Regions from separate parts of the Metabacillus herbersteinensis genome, predicted to be linked through region 2. Evidence: predicted binding sites of a transcription regulator. Region 2 holds the regulator's gene; the other holds the start of a gene.
What was found. Region 2 encodes LexA, which represses DNA repair genes until DNA is damaged. Its sites were predicted from a motif close to CGAACATATGTTCG; they were not measured.

Region 1: ACFFIX_RS06735 (YolD-like family protein) is a predicted target of LexA. The motif match lies at 1,154-1,167, and genes of this name have one in related genera.

Annotation. Positions count from the first base shown of each region.
Region 1 covers NZ_JBHLVO010000003.1:322,080-329,526, forward strand. Annotated here, with positions in the region: gene ACFFIX_RS06725 (peptidoglycan-binding protein) at 1-298, shown strand, start outside; gene ACFFIX_RS06730 (hypothetical protein) at 379-570, opposite strand; gene ACFFIX_RS06735 (YolD-like family protein) at 754-1,086, opposite strand; gene ACFFIX_RS06740 (hypothetical protein) at 1,196-1,417, shown strand; gene ACFFIX_RS06745 (ATP-binding protein) at 1,572-2,468, shown strand; gene ACFFIX_RS06750 (STAS-like domain-containing protein) at 2,462-2,767, shown strand; gene ACFFIX_RS06755 (helix-turn-helix transcriptional regulator) at 2,774-2,992, opposite strand; gene ACFFIX_RS06760 (FtsK/SpoIIIE domain-containing protein) at 3,297-4,574, shown strand; gene ACFFIX_RS06765 (replication-relaxation family protein) at 4,603-5,100, shown strand; gene ACFFIX_RS06770 (hypothetical protein) at 5,112-5,552, shown strand; tRNA gene ACFFIX_RS06775 (tRNA-Ala) at 5,661-5,733, opposite strand; gene ACFFIX_RS06780 (DinB family protein) at 6,066-6,557, opposite strand; gene ACFFIX_RS06785 (AMP-binding protein) at 6,628-7,447, opposite strand, start outside.
Region 2 covers NZ_JBHLVO010000004.1:280,335-287,781, forward strand. Annotated here, with positions in the region: gene glnA (type I glutamate--ammonia ligase) at 1-941, shown strand, start outside; gene ACFFIX_RS08230 (cold-shock protein) at 1,188-1,388, shown strand; gene ACFFIX_RS08235 (magnesium transporter CorA family protein) at 1,837-3,261, opposite strand; gene lexA (transcriptional repressor LexA) at 3,410-4,033, opposite strand; gene yneA (cell division suppressor protein YneA) at 4,189-4,497, shown strand; gene ACFFIX_RS08250 (YneB family resolvase-like protein) at 4,503-5,174, shown strand; gene ACFFIX_RS08255 (DUF896 domain-containing protein) at 5,235-5,465, shown strand; gene tkt (transketolase) at 5,658-7,447, shown strand, end outside.

The DNA.
Region 1 (7,447 bases), on a different contig from region 2:
GACAGCTGCAATTAAAGCTTTGCAGACTGAGTCGAATAAACAATTTAACTCTAAATTAGTCGTGGATGGTAAATGGGGGCCAAAAACACAATCTGCTATCCATACAGTCAGAAAAGGTGCAACAGGGAACATCACACGAATTATCCAAGGTATGTTGTATTGCCTAGGCTATGATCCAAAAGGTTTTGATGGAGAATTTGGTAATGGAAGCTATGAGGCTGTAAGAGATCTTCAAGATGATAAGCACCTAAATATCGATGGATTAGTCGGTAAAGCTACCTGGTCAAAGATGTTTTAAAGTACCTTAAAATTCAACTCTCTAGTATGCTTTATTCACAAATTTAGAGCCCTTCTCATTGCGAGAGGGGCTATTTTTTATTAGTTAACAATCCTATAGTCTTTAAAAAAGCTATATTTATCAGTAATTCCTTTATAAGTGCCCTCGTCTAGAATAACTTTTGGGTGAAAATTTGAACATTCCTTGTGATTCAAAGTGTTCATTAAACTCATAACAATGTTATCGGATCCTACAAACCGTTTACCACATTCAGGACATCTAATTGTTCTCATTTTTAAGCTCCTCCTCAGTATTAAATTCAACTAAAGGATAGAACAAATAACAAATTTGGTAAAATTGACAAAAATGAATTTTAACTCATAAAAAGCTCTAATAAGGGTGTTATTTAGGATAGTTAAGGTGGTTATCAGTCACTTTTCAGCTTTAAAATACGATTTTAACTATTTTTTTAACTTTTATTCGTTTATATCTACTTTAAGTAAATCATTGAATTTAATATAGAATTTATCTCCATGTAGATCGACTAGTCGAAGTTCCTTTTTCAGATCATCAATGTAATGAACACGGCCAACATAAAGCTTCATATCACCGTTCTCGAAATAAGTGAAAACAAGCTCATTGTTATATTCCATCGCTTCCAGAATGGTGGTATTGATATCCTCTAATTGCTGCTCATCAAGTGTTGGTTTATCTACCTTGTCAAATTCAATAAACTCATTCCGAAGCATCTTAACATGCTCTGGCAACATAATCGCTGTCCACTTCTTTGTTCCTCTGTCTCTAAGCATATAAATCATCCTTTTTAATTATCATATCCTTATTATACGAAAATATGTTCTGTTTTACAGTATAAAAAGAATATACGTTCGTGTATAATGATATTAAGGAGCTGATAAAATGAACGGTTTATTACTTACATCAAAAGAAGAACAAATGCCAATTGAAATTATGTACATGTCAAATAAAGGTGAGATTTCACATCGTAAGGTCATAGTAAAAGGCATTCAAGAAGATACCATTCGTGGATATTGTTTGACCAGACGTCAAACAAGGTTATTTAAGCGATCTAACATTTTGTCTGCTGCAAGAGTAAGAATAGGTTATAAAACAGCATTATAAGAGTAATAAATAACTACTCCAAATGAAGGACTAAAATATCATTTTTCCGAATAGAGACAATTAATTTTTACCTTTTAAAAACAAAAAATGGATATAATATGGTTTGTTTATGGTAATATATTATCATTGTAGTTTAATTTTGGAGTGATGTTGCTTGTTGGAAGTTCGTATACCTTCGGTGTTTACAAGGGAAACAATGTATTTATTATTAGAGGCAGTTATTGATAGAGATCTACATCCAAAGGATAATGAGATAAAATTCAAATTTCGTGGATTGAATTTTATTGAACCCGCAGGAGTTACCATATTAAGCAATATCTTTGAATGGCTAAGGAAGAGGGGAGTAAAAGTTATTTTGAACTACCCTAGAGAGGTAAGTAATGATAAGAAGAACCCTCTTAAATACTTGGACGATTCAATGTTTTTCATGAGATACATGAAAAGGACATTAACTGACTCTGCAGAGATCAGAGAAACAACAATTCCCCTTGAATTAATTGCTTACAGTGATAGTTATCAATGGTTAGATCGAGACTTCATACCTTGGTTGTCAAGGCAGTTAAATGTAACAAAACAATCTCTTGCTGATATTAAGATGTGTTTTGGTGAAATTTTCAATAATACAGAAGATCACGCCCAAGAAAATATTGGTTGTATTTTTGCGCAACACTATCCAAAGTCATGTGAAGTGAAAATTGCAGTATCTGATTTTGGAATTGGTATTCCAAATAATATTAGGAAGATTGATCCGTTTTTGAAAGATGACTCGGCTCTTGAGAGAGCAATACAAGAGGGAATCACCTCTAGAACATCACCAAGAAACTTAGGTGCAGGTTTGCATACTTTGATTAAAAATGTTGTTGGTGATATAAGAGGGTCTGTTCATATTCATTCGAACTATGGTATATTAAATTGTACATATGGTAACAATGGGATTAAGACAGAATCCGCAATGAAAAATAGTTTTTATCCTGGAACTTTTATAGAATTTGTTCTTAGAACTGATAATATTCCAAATATTGATGATGATGAGGAGGAGTTCGATTGGTAATCAAAATTGTTGATCACGTTGGACGATGTTACTCCAATCAAGATGGCCTGATAGTCAAAATGATTTTATTAAAGCATCTGAATTCAAATAAACTTGTAATTCTTTCATTTGAAGGCATTGACGGTGTAACTTCGTCATTTGTGAATACTGCTCTTATTGAATTGTTGGAAGATTTTGATTTTGATAAAATCAAGCAAAATTTAAAGTTTACTAATACAAATAGACAGATTAACGAAATGATTAAAAATCGTTTTAAATTTGAAATTAATCGAAAAAAAAACTTGGTTAATTGTAGTTAAAAACCCTCATTCTGAGGGTTTTTTTATGTCCTCATCAATTAAATGCCCCCACAATTCCTCAACTGTTTTGTTTAATACCCTTGAAAGCTTTAATGCCACACGTAATGAAGGCTCACTTTCTCCAGAAATAATCTTAGATAATGTCCCGGGTGCAATCTTCGCTTTTTTTGCAACCCAACCCTTTCGGTAACCTTCTTCTTCAATAACTCGACCAACCTTTGTCATTTTTATCACCTAATGAATGTTTTCATCATACAGATCAAATTTCCTGCATGTCCTAGAAAAATAATTTATCTTGGACAGGCAAGAAAACTATATACGTAATCATATACATTATCATCGACGCAGAAAGCTACCAAGACAAGGACGTGAAAGTGTGCGTTTTAGCAGGGCGTTTAAAAGTTCGTGCGACGAACGTGAAAGCGAACTGATCAATTCCAATAGTATCAATGGTTCAACTATCATTATTAAAATTCGTTTTCGGTGCAACTATTACTACGTAATATCAAGAAATGAGGTGGCGTGAATGTTGTTTGAAATTGGATCAACAATCATCATGAGCGGTGTTGCTGGTTATGCTTACTTAAAAACGAATGGATCACCTTCAAATGATGCAGGCAAAATACAAAAGATTTTCGCTAACTCAGGATGGAATGGAAGGAACGGTGAGACAATCCGACTTCAGAGAAAGGATAAATTTAAGGGTGGTGTTGAATATGTGTACCAGATCCCTTTAGGTTTTGACCGCAAAAAGATTGAAGCAGATAAACACATATTAGAGGACGGTTTAAATATTCGGCATAAGCATTTAGAGGTTGATCTCTATGACCTACTAAAGATTAAGTTTGACAAAACGGTATTAAAACAAATAAAAAAGATACTTACAAACAAAAAGATTAAGAGAAAAGAAATCGAACTTGATTTTGATGGGATGCTGAGAATTAAAGTTTATAACGAGTGTATGCAGGATCAACATGACTGGGATGAAAGTTATTTAAAGAAAGGTACATGGTCCGTTTCTATTGGGCAAACTCGTCAAGGGGTTGTCAGGCATGACTTTGACGAACATAAACACTTAATCATTGCTGGTGCTACAGGATATGGTAAAAGTGCTATTTTAAAACTGATTGTTGTTTCTCTTGTATTACAACAATTAGATAACGTTAATCTACATTTAATTGATTTAAAGGGGGGATCTGCTTTTCAAAGATTTAAAGATTTAAAGCAAATAAAGAATTTTACTCGAGATCCATCAGAAGCAAAAGACATTCTGGAAGCTATTCAAAAGGATATGAACAAGGCTTATACAGACATAGTTGATCAAGGTTTTGAGGACATAAAAGAATCAGGAAGAAAAGAACGTCATTTCATCATTATTGATGAAGCAGCAGACATTGCAGGAGATTCTTCATGTATGGATGTTGTTACAGATATAGCCAGAAGGGGAAGGGGTGCTGGTTTTTACCTGATCTACGCAACACAATATCCTTCTAGTCAATCGATCCCACAACAGACTAAGAGAAATATCCCTTCACGTTTATGCTTTGTTTTAGATGATGCCACAGCTTCCAATACTGCATTAGGTCAAACAGGAGCAGAGGAACTTCCATTAATACCAGGTAGAGGGATTTATAAAAACGTTAAAAGTCAGGTCGTTCAAACACCTTACATCAACAATAAAGAGATAAAAAAGCGCATTGAACCTCACATTGTCATTAGACCTAGAAAAGAAGAGGAGGGTGACAAAGTTGAACCTAGACAGGGAGAAAAGGGAGGAAGCAATACTTTTGAGTTTGAAGAAGTGTGACTATCTAACAAGTGAACAAATAAAAAAGATGCACGACCTGGGGCAAGTTCGCAATGTTCAAAAGGTGTTACAACGAATGGGTGAATGTGTATCTTCATTTATTAACGAAAGAAAAAACATTTACTATCTAAACAAAGAAGGTCGTGAAAGGATTGGTGCAACCAAGGTAAGAAAAAAATCACTAATGATTACCCATTTTTTAATGAGAAACGATTTATACATTTTTCTTGGAAAACCGTTTTCTTGGAAAAATGAAGTTAAGATAAAGATCCCAAAAACTAAGGTTTCAATTGTAGCTGATGCAATATTCAATATAGATAAGGAACATGACTATTTTATTGAAGTGGATTACAAGCAATCCATGCACAAGAATGATTCAAAAATTAAAAGATATAGACAACTACATGAATATAATCCTAATTTTATGTTAATTTGGGTCACAACTACGCATTTCAGAAAGGTGAGGCTGCAAAGTCTTTGCGAAGATCTAAATGTTCAAGTTTACCTTTGGGATGACATCAAATAGGAGGGGTCAACATGGCGAAAGTACAAAGTATGTCAATCAGTGAGTTTATGTCTGGTGAGTATAAGGTGAAAAAGAAGAAGGATAGAAGACTATTGAAGGCAGCTGCTACATCTGTATTGCCCTTTGCGTTGTTTCCTTCATTAGCTTCTGCACATGAAAATGTAATCCCTGTATCAGGAGCACCAGAAGCAATTCCGGCAGGTGCAACAGAATGGATGAGTGAGAAGGCACTCGAAACGCTGGCACATGCCATGGACCCACTTGTTGATCTTATGGTTGCATTAAGTTTTCCTATAGCTTCTGTGATAATCATAGGTGGTTGTTTCTTCTTTATGCTTGGAAAATCTGAGAGAGCTTGGAGTACAATTCAGAATGCTGGCCTAGGATATGTACTTATTCAAATTATGCCACTGCTGTTAAATGTTCTAAAAGAGGTTGGAGGTGCAGTTTAGAGCAAAAAAAAAGAATTCGTCAACAATTCGTCAACAAATCCAAAATTTAAAGATATTTAATTATTGAAACACGTTACAAAACCCTTGGTAAATAAGGATTTCAAGGTATGGAGACTAGGAGGATCGAACTCCTGACCTTTTGGCTGCCAGCCAAACGCTCTCCCAGCTGAGCTAAGCCCCCATTCTCGGACAACTAAATTATAAATCGCTCTCACACTTAAGTCAATACATTATTGGAGTGAAATCAATGAGAATTGCTTAAAATTTATTTTTTCCTTTAACATGTGCCTCTAATAGCTTATCGATCTTTTCCTCTAGCCGATCTAACTGCTTCTTCCTACCAACCACAGTAACAATAATCCAAACAATGGCTCCAATAAACCCTATCAAGAATAAATAGCCAATAATTGAAAAATAATATCGCCCATGTTTACATTATTTATCTCCATGTCACCACTTCCTCACCTGGTTGCAATATTTCATGAAGCAAAAGAGAGGGAAAGAACCCTCTCTTTACAAAATTGCTTCTTTAATTTCTCTTAACTGATATAAATGACGTCTTTCGTGATAGCCAATAAATTCAATCCATTGCTGTGTAGATAAATCGCCTACAAAAGGGTGTTTCATTGCTTTGTTTTTTAGGTTCGTATCTTCCGGCAGTGTCTCCAAGAAGTTAAGCAAATCACGTCTCGACTCTTCTAAAAGAGTAATTGCTTTTAGCTTGTCTACAGGTTCATTTGTCGGTGCAATGTTTTCAGGAGCTGTAACCTTTCTAGAGCGATCGACGATGATCTCTAGTGGTTTATCAGTTACTTCGCATTCTTTTCCCTTTGTAAGTATGTATTTAACAGATTGGGTAACAACTCTTTCTGTGCGCTGAAGGTGGTCGAGCACCTGACCGATGCTCCATTTTTCTTCATTTTCTCTTTCATTAATACTCTCCTGTGGAATGTCGCTGATTTCATTTAATACTTCTTCACGTATGCTCTGTAGTGCAGCAATCATAATTCATTCCTCCTCTACATCCTTGTTAGCAAAAAAAGATCATAGTTGTCTTTTCAGAACGGAACAGTTACTATCTAGTAATCTCGCTTACTAAATTTTGCGCTTGTTCTCGTAATTTATATTTTTGTATTTTTCCTGATGCTGTCATTGGGAACTCATCAACGAAGAAAATGTACTCAGGAGTTTTATAAAACGCTAATTGTCCTTTGCAATGAGCTCGAATCGTTTCTGCAGTTATTGATGTTCCTTCTTTCACTTTAATACAGGCAGCGACTTTTTCACCGTATTTTTCATCTGGAATTCCGATAACTTGAACATCTAATACGCTCTCATGGCTATATAAAAATTCTTCAACTTCACGGGGGTAAATATTTTCTCCACCGCGAATAATCATATCCTTTAAACGTCCGGTAATTTTTACATATCCTGCTTCATCCATTGTTGCTAAGTCGCCTGTATGAAGCCAGCCTTCCTCATCAATTGCTTCTTTTGTTGCCTCGGGCATGTTGTAATAGCCTTTCATGACAAGATAACCTCTAGTACACAATTCTCCTTGCTCATTGGTTGCAGCCTCTTCACCAGTAAGTGGATTTAAAATTTTTACTTCAACGTGAGGATGGGCCTTTCCGACTGTTTCGACTTTTCTTTCAACCGAGTCGCTAACAGTGGTTTGAGTGATAACAGGTGAGGCTTCGGTTTGACCATAAGCAATGGTGATCTCCATCATTCCCATTTCATTCATTACTTTTTTCATGACTTCAATCGGACAGGTGGAGCCAGCCATGATTCCAGTTCGTAGTGTTGACAGATTATAAGACTGAAAGCTAGGAGAGTTCAATTCAGCAATAAACATTGTTGGAACGCCGTGTAATGCGGTGCATTTTTCCTTT
Region 2 (7,447 bases):
AACCTGAATTCTTCTTGTTTAAATTAGATCAAAACGGCGAGCCTACGTTAGAGTTAAATGACAAAGGTGGATATTTTGACTTAGCTCCAACAGACTTAGGTGAAAACTGCCGACGTGATATCGTTTTAGAATTAGAAGAAATGGGCTTTGAGGTTGAAGCTTCTCACCATGAGGTAGCTCCAGGGCAACACGAAATTGATTTTAAATATGCTGGCGCAATGAGAGCATGTGATGATATTCAAACGTTTAAATTAGTAGTAAAAACAATTGCTCGTAAACATGGATTACACGCGACGTTCATGCCAAAACCTTTGTTCGGTGTTAATGGATCTGGTATGCACATGAACCTTTCATTATTCCGTAATGGTGAAAATGCATTTTATGACACAAACAGTAATTTAGAATTAAGTGAAACAGCTAGACAATTCATCGCGGGTATTATTAAGCACGCACCGAATTTCACAGCTGTAACTAACCCAACTGTTAATTCATACAAACGTCTTGTTCCAGGTTATGAGGCTCCATGTTACGTAGCTTGGTCAGCTCAAAATAGAAGTCCACTCATTCGTATCCCTGCATCTCGTGGAATCAGCACACGTGTAGAAGTTCGAAGTGTAGACCCAGCAGCAAATCCTTACCTAGCTATGGCGGTTCTTCTCGCAGCAGGACTAGACGGCATTAAAAATCAATTAGAAGCTCCAAAGCCAATTGACCGAAATATCTATGTAATGTCTAAAGAAGAGCGTGTAGAGAGTGGAATCGTCGACTTACCATCAACACTGGCTCATGCACTAGATAACTTAAAAACGGATCAAGTAATCGTAAACGCATTGGGTGAACATTTATTTGAACACTTTATTGAAGCAAAAGAAATAGAATGGGATATGTTCCGTACTCAAGTTCACCCATGGGAAAGAGAGCAGTATTTATCAACTTTTTAAGGCTTGATTTAAAAGCCTATACCTGAAAAACCTCTTAAATTGTGGTGGGAAGTAAAATTCCCCACCACTTTTTTTAATTTATTTACTGAAATAATTTGCTTATTTTTAGAATATCTGTTATGTTTAATAAGAATTATTTTTGTTAGGTATGTGAGGAAAGAACAAGTGTTTAAACTTTTCGCCTTTGATATCTGTAGAGCAAGGATAGTAATAAATCGTGGTTTTAACCACACAGGAGGAAATACTATGCAACAAGGTACAGTAAAATGGTTTAACGCAGAAAAAGGATTCGGCTTTATCGAAATCGAAGGAGGAGAAGATGTATTCGTACATTTCTCAGCTATCCAAGGCGAAGGCTTTAAATCTTTAGACGAAGGTCAAAAAGTAACTTTTGACACTGAGCAAGGACAACGTGGACTTCAAGCAGTTAACGTTAACAAAGCTTAATTAAACAAAAGGAAAAGGACTCAATTCTGAGTCCTTTTTTTACTGTCAGAATTTATATAATTCTAAGACACAGTAAGCGTTTCGGAAGTCCAGCTCCAGCGCCTAGCCCTGACGCACAGGACATGCTAGTGCAGTCATGGCGATTGACGTCGCGCTTTTGACTGCCTATCAGGGTCATTAAGTCAATTCTAAATTGAAGGCAAAGAACGCCGCCTACCCTTGAATCGCCTTATGCTATGTCTAAGGCTGACCAAGGCGTTTGCGCTTTTTTTACTTTCTTTTCCGATTTAGTCGATGTAATAAGAGCCTTATTTGTTACTTAGAGTGACCCTTGACAAAATAAAAAATCCCCACTAAAGATCGAGTAGGGAGATAATTATAGTACAGGTAAAAAATGGTTGAACTCATCATAAAACAAATTCCGATGATTTCCTTATTGAAACTGGAACTAATTATTTTTTTTCTCTTTAAAGTAATACTCTTTCGCCATTTTATAAAGTGCAATTAATCCTAAAAGGAAACCAACTGTAATACCGCTGATCGCAATGAATAGAGAAATGTATTCAAATACAGAGTACTGTAGTAACTTACTCCAATCGATATTTCCCTTCCAATCTTCAACCACTAAATTCATTCCGTAAATACCTGATATCACTGTGTAAATCGTTAAGATAAGTAACAACTGGTTTTTTCGCTTATCAATGAGCCTCTCTTGATTTTGATATAACCTATTTAATGTATTTTTAACTTCATCAAAAAGAGGTTCAATTTTAAACGTTTGCTTTAAACAATTGGAAATTTCTTGACCTTCTGTTCTGCTACTTATTTCAAAGAAAATAAACTTTGCTGAAAAATTTGTAATCGATCGAATTAAGTCTTCGATTTTTTGCTCTTTCCGATCGATGTCAAGTTTTGAATAATCATAAGAGAGCTTGAGTAAAACAATTTTATAAAATAAATGTAAAAGTAAATTGTAATAGTGAGGTCCATACATATTATTTAGCAACTGTTTAGAGTTCTTTTCATCTTTTGACACACAAGTGAATGTGTGATCACTTGTCACGTAATATGTATTAGGGGCCCAGCGATCATATGAATGATTTTTTATATGCTCACTAATATAATCTGGATTACTAGCAGAAATGTATTCATTTCCGCTGTCATCATAAGAATTTAGATGAGAAACCTTAAATAATTGGTATTCATCAATCGTAGTAGAATTCGGCTGTAATAAATACCCTGACACGAACATACGTTCATCGACGAAGTAAGGAAGACTTCCGTTGGTTGTATTTCGCTCATCGTCGTTTAAATAAGGAATGATACCAGGGCAAAGCTCATCTAATATGAATTTCTTCATTTCACTAAACGTTTTTTCATTATAAGTAAGAATTGTCCCTTTTTGATCAGTTATTTTAGGCGCTAATACTCGAAAGTGATTCATAAAATCTAAGGCAACAAGATATGGAATGTTAGCTGGTAGTTCAGTACGGACTGTAATCAAGCCAATGTTAAAAGGACAAATTATCAAATCAATAGAAAGGATAGAAAATGGAATCGTATGTACGGGCGTGATTAATGTACACTGATTAGATATCATTTTAGAAAATCTATTTAGAGAAAATGCATGAAATGAGTCTTGAAAAAGTATATTTTCAATATACGGAAGGAAATAATGCTCATTATCGCTATGTGGAACATTTGTTCTTGTTCCGTAAAATTCTGACTCATGGTCACTATTTTTCAACGAAAAGAACTTAAATCCCTCTTTTTCTAAATTAAATGATAGTTCTTCATGATTGAACCCTATTAATGAAATAGGAAAAACAAACTGACAAACACCTCTTATTAAAGTAGATTGATTATCTTCCATAGTTTTCCCTCTTTTTAGAAAATAGTTATTAAGAGTTATACCCGTTAGTCATGCATTCAAACTTAGAAAGCATTTTTTTCTAGAAAGGGTGAGTGACTAAGAAAAAATTTATACAAAAAAAGCTTGCCATGTGAATGACAAGCAACTATTAATGTATAGAACGATAAACGCCGACAACTTTCCCTAAGATTGAAACATTACGAAGAATTATTGGCTCCATTGTTGAGTTTTCAGGTTGTAGTCGAATAAAATCGCGCTCTTTAAAGAATCTTTTTACTGTCGCTTCATCATCTTCTGTCATTGCAACAACTATATCCCCATTATTTGCAGTCTGTTGCTGCCTTACAATAACCATGTCTCCATCTAATATACCAGCTTCAATCATACTTTCTCCCATGATTTCAAGCATAAAGATTTGTTCATCGGCACTTGCAAAGCTTTCAGGAAGAGGAAAATATTCCTCCACGTTTTCAATTGCAGTAATAGGTAAACCAGCTGTTACCTTTCCGATTATAGGTACGTTTATAACCTTGCTTTTTGGAATATGACTCAATTGATCGTCTTCTAGAATCTCAATTGCTCTTGGTTTAGTAGGGTCGCGGCGAATAAGTCCTTTACTTTCAAGTCTAGCAAGGTGACCATGAACAGTAGAGCTAGAAGCAAGGCCGACCGCTTCCCCTATTTCACGAACGGAAGGTGGATATCCTTTTTTCTGAACCTCATCTTTAATGAAGTTTAATATATCTTGCTGTCTTTTTGATAGTTTTATCATTTGCACACCTCGGTTTCAAGTAATTTATGTAGATTATAGCATGATTTTCCTCAATATACAAACATAAGTTCGAATAAAACAGTTGACTAGAACAATCGTTCGTATTATACTGATCTTATAAGTTACGAACAAACATTCTGTATGAGGTGAAATTAATGAAAAGAGAATCATTGTCTTATATACTATCATTTTTTGTAGTAATCATAGTATTTGCATTTGCGATTACATATACCGGGAAGGAAGACACACTTGAAAACTTTCATCAAGTTGAAATTGAAGAGGGGGAGAGTTTGTGGAGCATCGCAGAAAAATATGAAGAGCATGCTTCAATCCCTAAACAAGAATTTGTAAAATGGATCCAAGATAAAAATAATTTAGCCACTTCAGTTATTAAACCAGGTGAAGTTGTGTTCGTTCCAATTGATAAAAAACAGTTTTTTAATAACTTAGCGAGCGATGAATAAGCATCATGAGTAATAAAAAATTAACAGCTGTTATATATTGTCGAGTTAGCACAAAAAAAGAATCTCAGGAGACTTCCTTAGAGAGACAGAAAGAAGAACTCTTAAAGCTGGCCCAAGATTATAACCTTTCGATTGCTGATATTATTTCTGAGCAAGCAAGCGGATACGAGATAGAGCGCGAAGGGATCTTTCAATTGTTAGATATAATCAAAGAGAAAACGGTAGACTTTGTTCTAGTTCAAGATGAAACTAGGCTAGGCAGAGGTAATGCGCGTGTAGCAATTATTCACTTCATACTCAAAGAAAATGTTAAGATCTATACGATTACCCACCAGGGAAAAATGGAGCTTTCAGAGGCCGATTCAATGGTTTTAGAAATTGTTAGTATAGTAGAAGAATATCAACGAAAAATACATAATATGAAAATTAAAAGAGGAATGAGACGTGCTGTCGAAAAGGGATACAAACCACATAAAAATATTCAAAATCAGCATTTAGGAACTGGAAAAGAACGGATAGAGGTTCCAATTTCTGAGATTATTCGATTAAGGCAAAACAAATTAACTTTTTCAGAAATAGCTGCAACTCTTCGTGGCTTTGGCTATCATGTATCAAAAGCAACCGTTCATAGAAGGTACAAAGAATACAGACTATCAAACGAAGACGAAACGGAATAGTTGTATTTTTAAAGTGATTTTAGTAACATGGCAATGTATTAAGGAAAGGAGTACCATCATATGTTGCCTAAAGAAAAGTTTGATCGTATAAATGAGTTATCTCGTAAATCAAAAGAAACTGGTTTAACTGAAGCTGAACAGAATGAACAACAAGATCTTCGACAACAATATTTACAAGTTTTTCGTAAATCCATGCAGAATACGATTAAAGGTGTTACTGTAATTGATCCAAAAGGAAATGATGTGACACCGCAGAAGTTGAAAGATGAAAAGAAACGAAATTTACATTAACAATAGGGATACGTCTTTTTGATGTATTCCTTTTTTTGTACATACTATTGGTACCAGGGCCCATAAGGGATGTGCTTGAATTTCATTTCTATTAAATGGGTTTTTTTCAATAGGAAATAGTTGTGCATTGTTCGATGTATCGCTATTATTAAAAAGTAGGAAGCAGTTATGAACTGAAAGGATGATTTATTTATGGAACATACGATTGAATCACTCTCATTAGCAACAATACGTACTTTATCAATTGATGCAATTGAAAAAGCAAATTCAGGACATCCAGGAATGCCAATGGGTGCAGCGCCAATGGCATACACTTTATGGACAAAATATATGAATCAAAACCCGGAAAACCCAAACTGGTTTAACCGAGATCGTTTCGTTTTATCTGCAGGACACGGTTCTATGCTTTTATACAGTATGCTTCATTTATCTGGTTATGATGTGTCAATGGATGATTTAAAGTCATTTAGACAATGGGGAAGTATAACTCCAGGACATCCTGAATACGGCCATACACCGGGTGTAGATGCTACAACAGGTCCACTTGGACAAGGAGTTGCTATGGCAGTAGGTATGGCGATGGCAGAGCGTCATTTAGCTAGTACATATAATAGAGAAGCGTTCAAAGTTGTTGATCACTTTACATATGCAATTTGTGGTGATGGAGATTTAATGGAAGGTGTTTCTGCAGAGGCGGCATCACTTGCTGCACACTTAAAACTAGGACGACTTGTTGTATTATATGATTCTAACGATATTTCCCTTGATGGAGATCTAAATCGTTCTTTTTCTGAAAATGTAGAAGATCGTTTCAAAGCAATCGGATGGCAAGTTATACGAGTAGAAGATGGTAATAACATTGAAGAAATATCTAATGCCATTAAGCTTGCAAAGCAAAACGAAGATCAACCAACACTTATTGAAGTTAAAACCACCATTGGATTTGGTTCACCGAATCGGTCTGGTACATCAGATGTTCATGGTGCCCCACTAGGACTTGACGAAATAAAATTAACGAAGGAAGCTTATTTATGGACGTTTGAACAAGACTTCCACGTTCCTTCTGAAGTGTATGATCACTTCAACGACAGCATCAAAGAAGCAGGGAAGAATAAAGAAGATGAATGGAATGCACTATATGATAAATATGAAAAAGAATATCCAGAATTAGCAAAAACACTAACTCAAGCAATTCAAGGTGAACTTCCTGAGAACTGGGATAAAGACATTCCTGTGTACGAGGAAGGGAAGAGTCTAGCATCTCGTGCATCATCTGGAGAAGCACTTAACGCAATCGCTCAAAACTTACCTTCATTCTTTGGGGGATCTGCTGATTTAGCCGGTTCAAACAAGACATCGATAAAAGGTTCCGAAGATTATACAGCAAAAGATTATAGTGGCCGGAATATCTGGTTCGGTGTTCGAGAATTTGCAATGGGTGCAGCATTAAATGGAATGGCATTACATGGTGGACTTCACGTCTTTGGTGGGACATTCTTTGTTTTCTCAGATTACTTACGTCCTGCAATTCGTTTAGCTGCGTTAATGAACTTACCCGTTACTTATGTATTTACACATGACAGCATTGCAGTTGGAGAAGATGGTCCAACCCATGAACCAGTTGAACAGCTACCTTCCTTACGAGCAATGCCAAATTTATCAGTAATTAGACCCGCAGATGGAAATGAAACTGCAGCAGCTTGGAAAGTTGCACTAGAATCAAGAAAGACTCCAACTGCACTTATATTAACTCGTCAAAACTTAAAAACGATTAAAAACACAGATAAAACAGCATATGAGGGTGTTTCGAAAGGAGCTTACGTTATATCTCCAGCAGAAAAAGAAACTCCTGATGCATTATTACTAGCTACTGGATCAGAAGTTGGTTTAGCTGTTGATGCTCAACAAGTGTTAGAAAAAGAAGGAATTCATGTATCTGTAGTAAGTATGCCAGCTTGGAATCTATTCGAAGCGCAATCTGA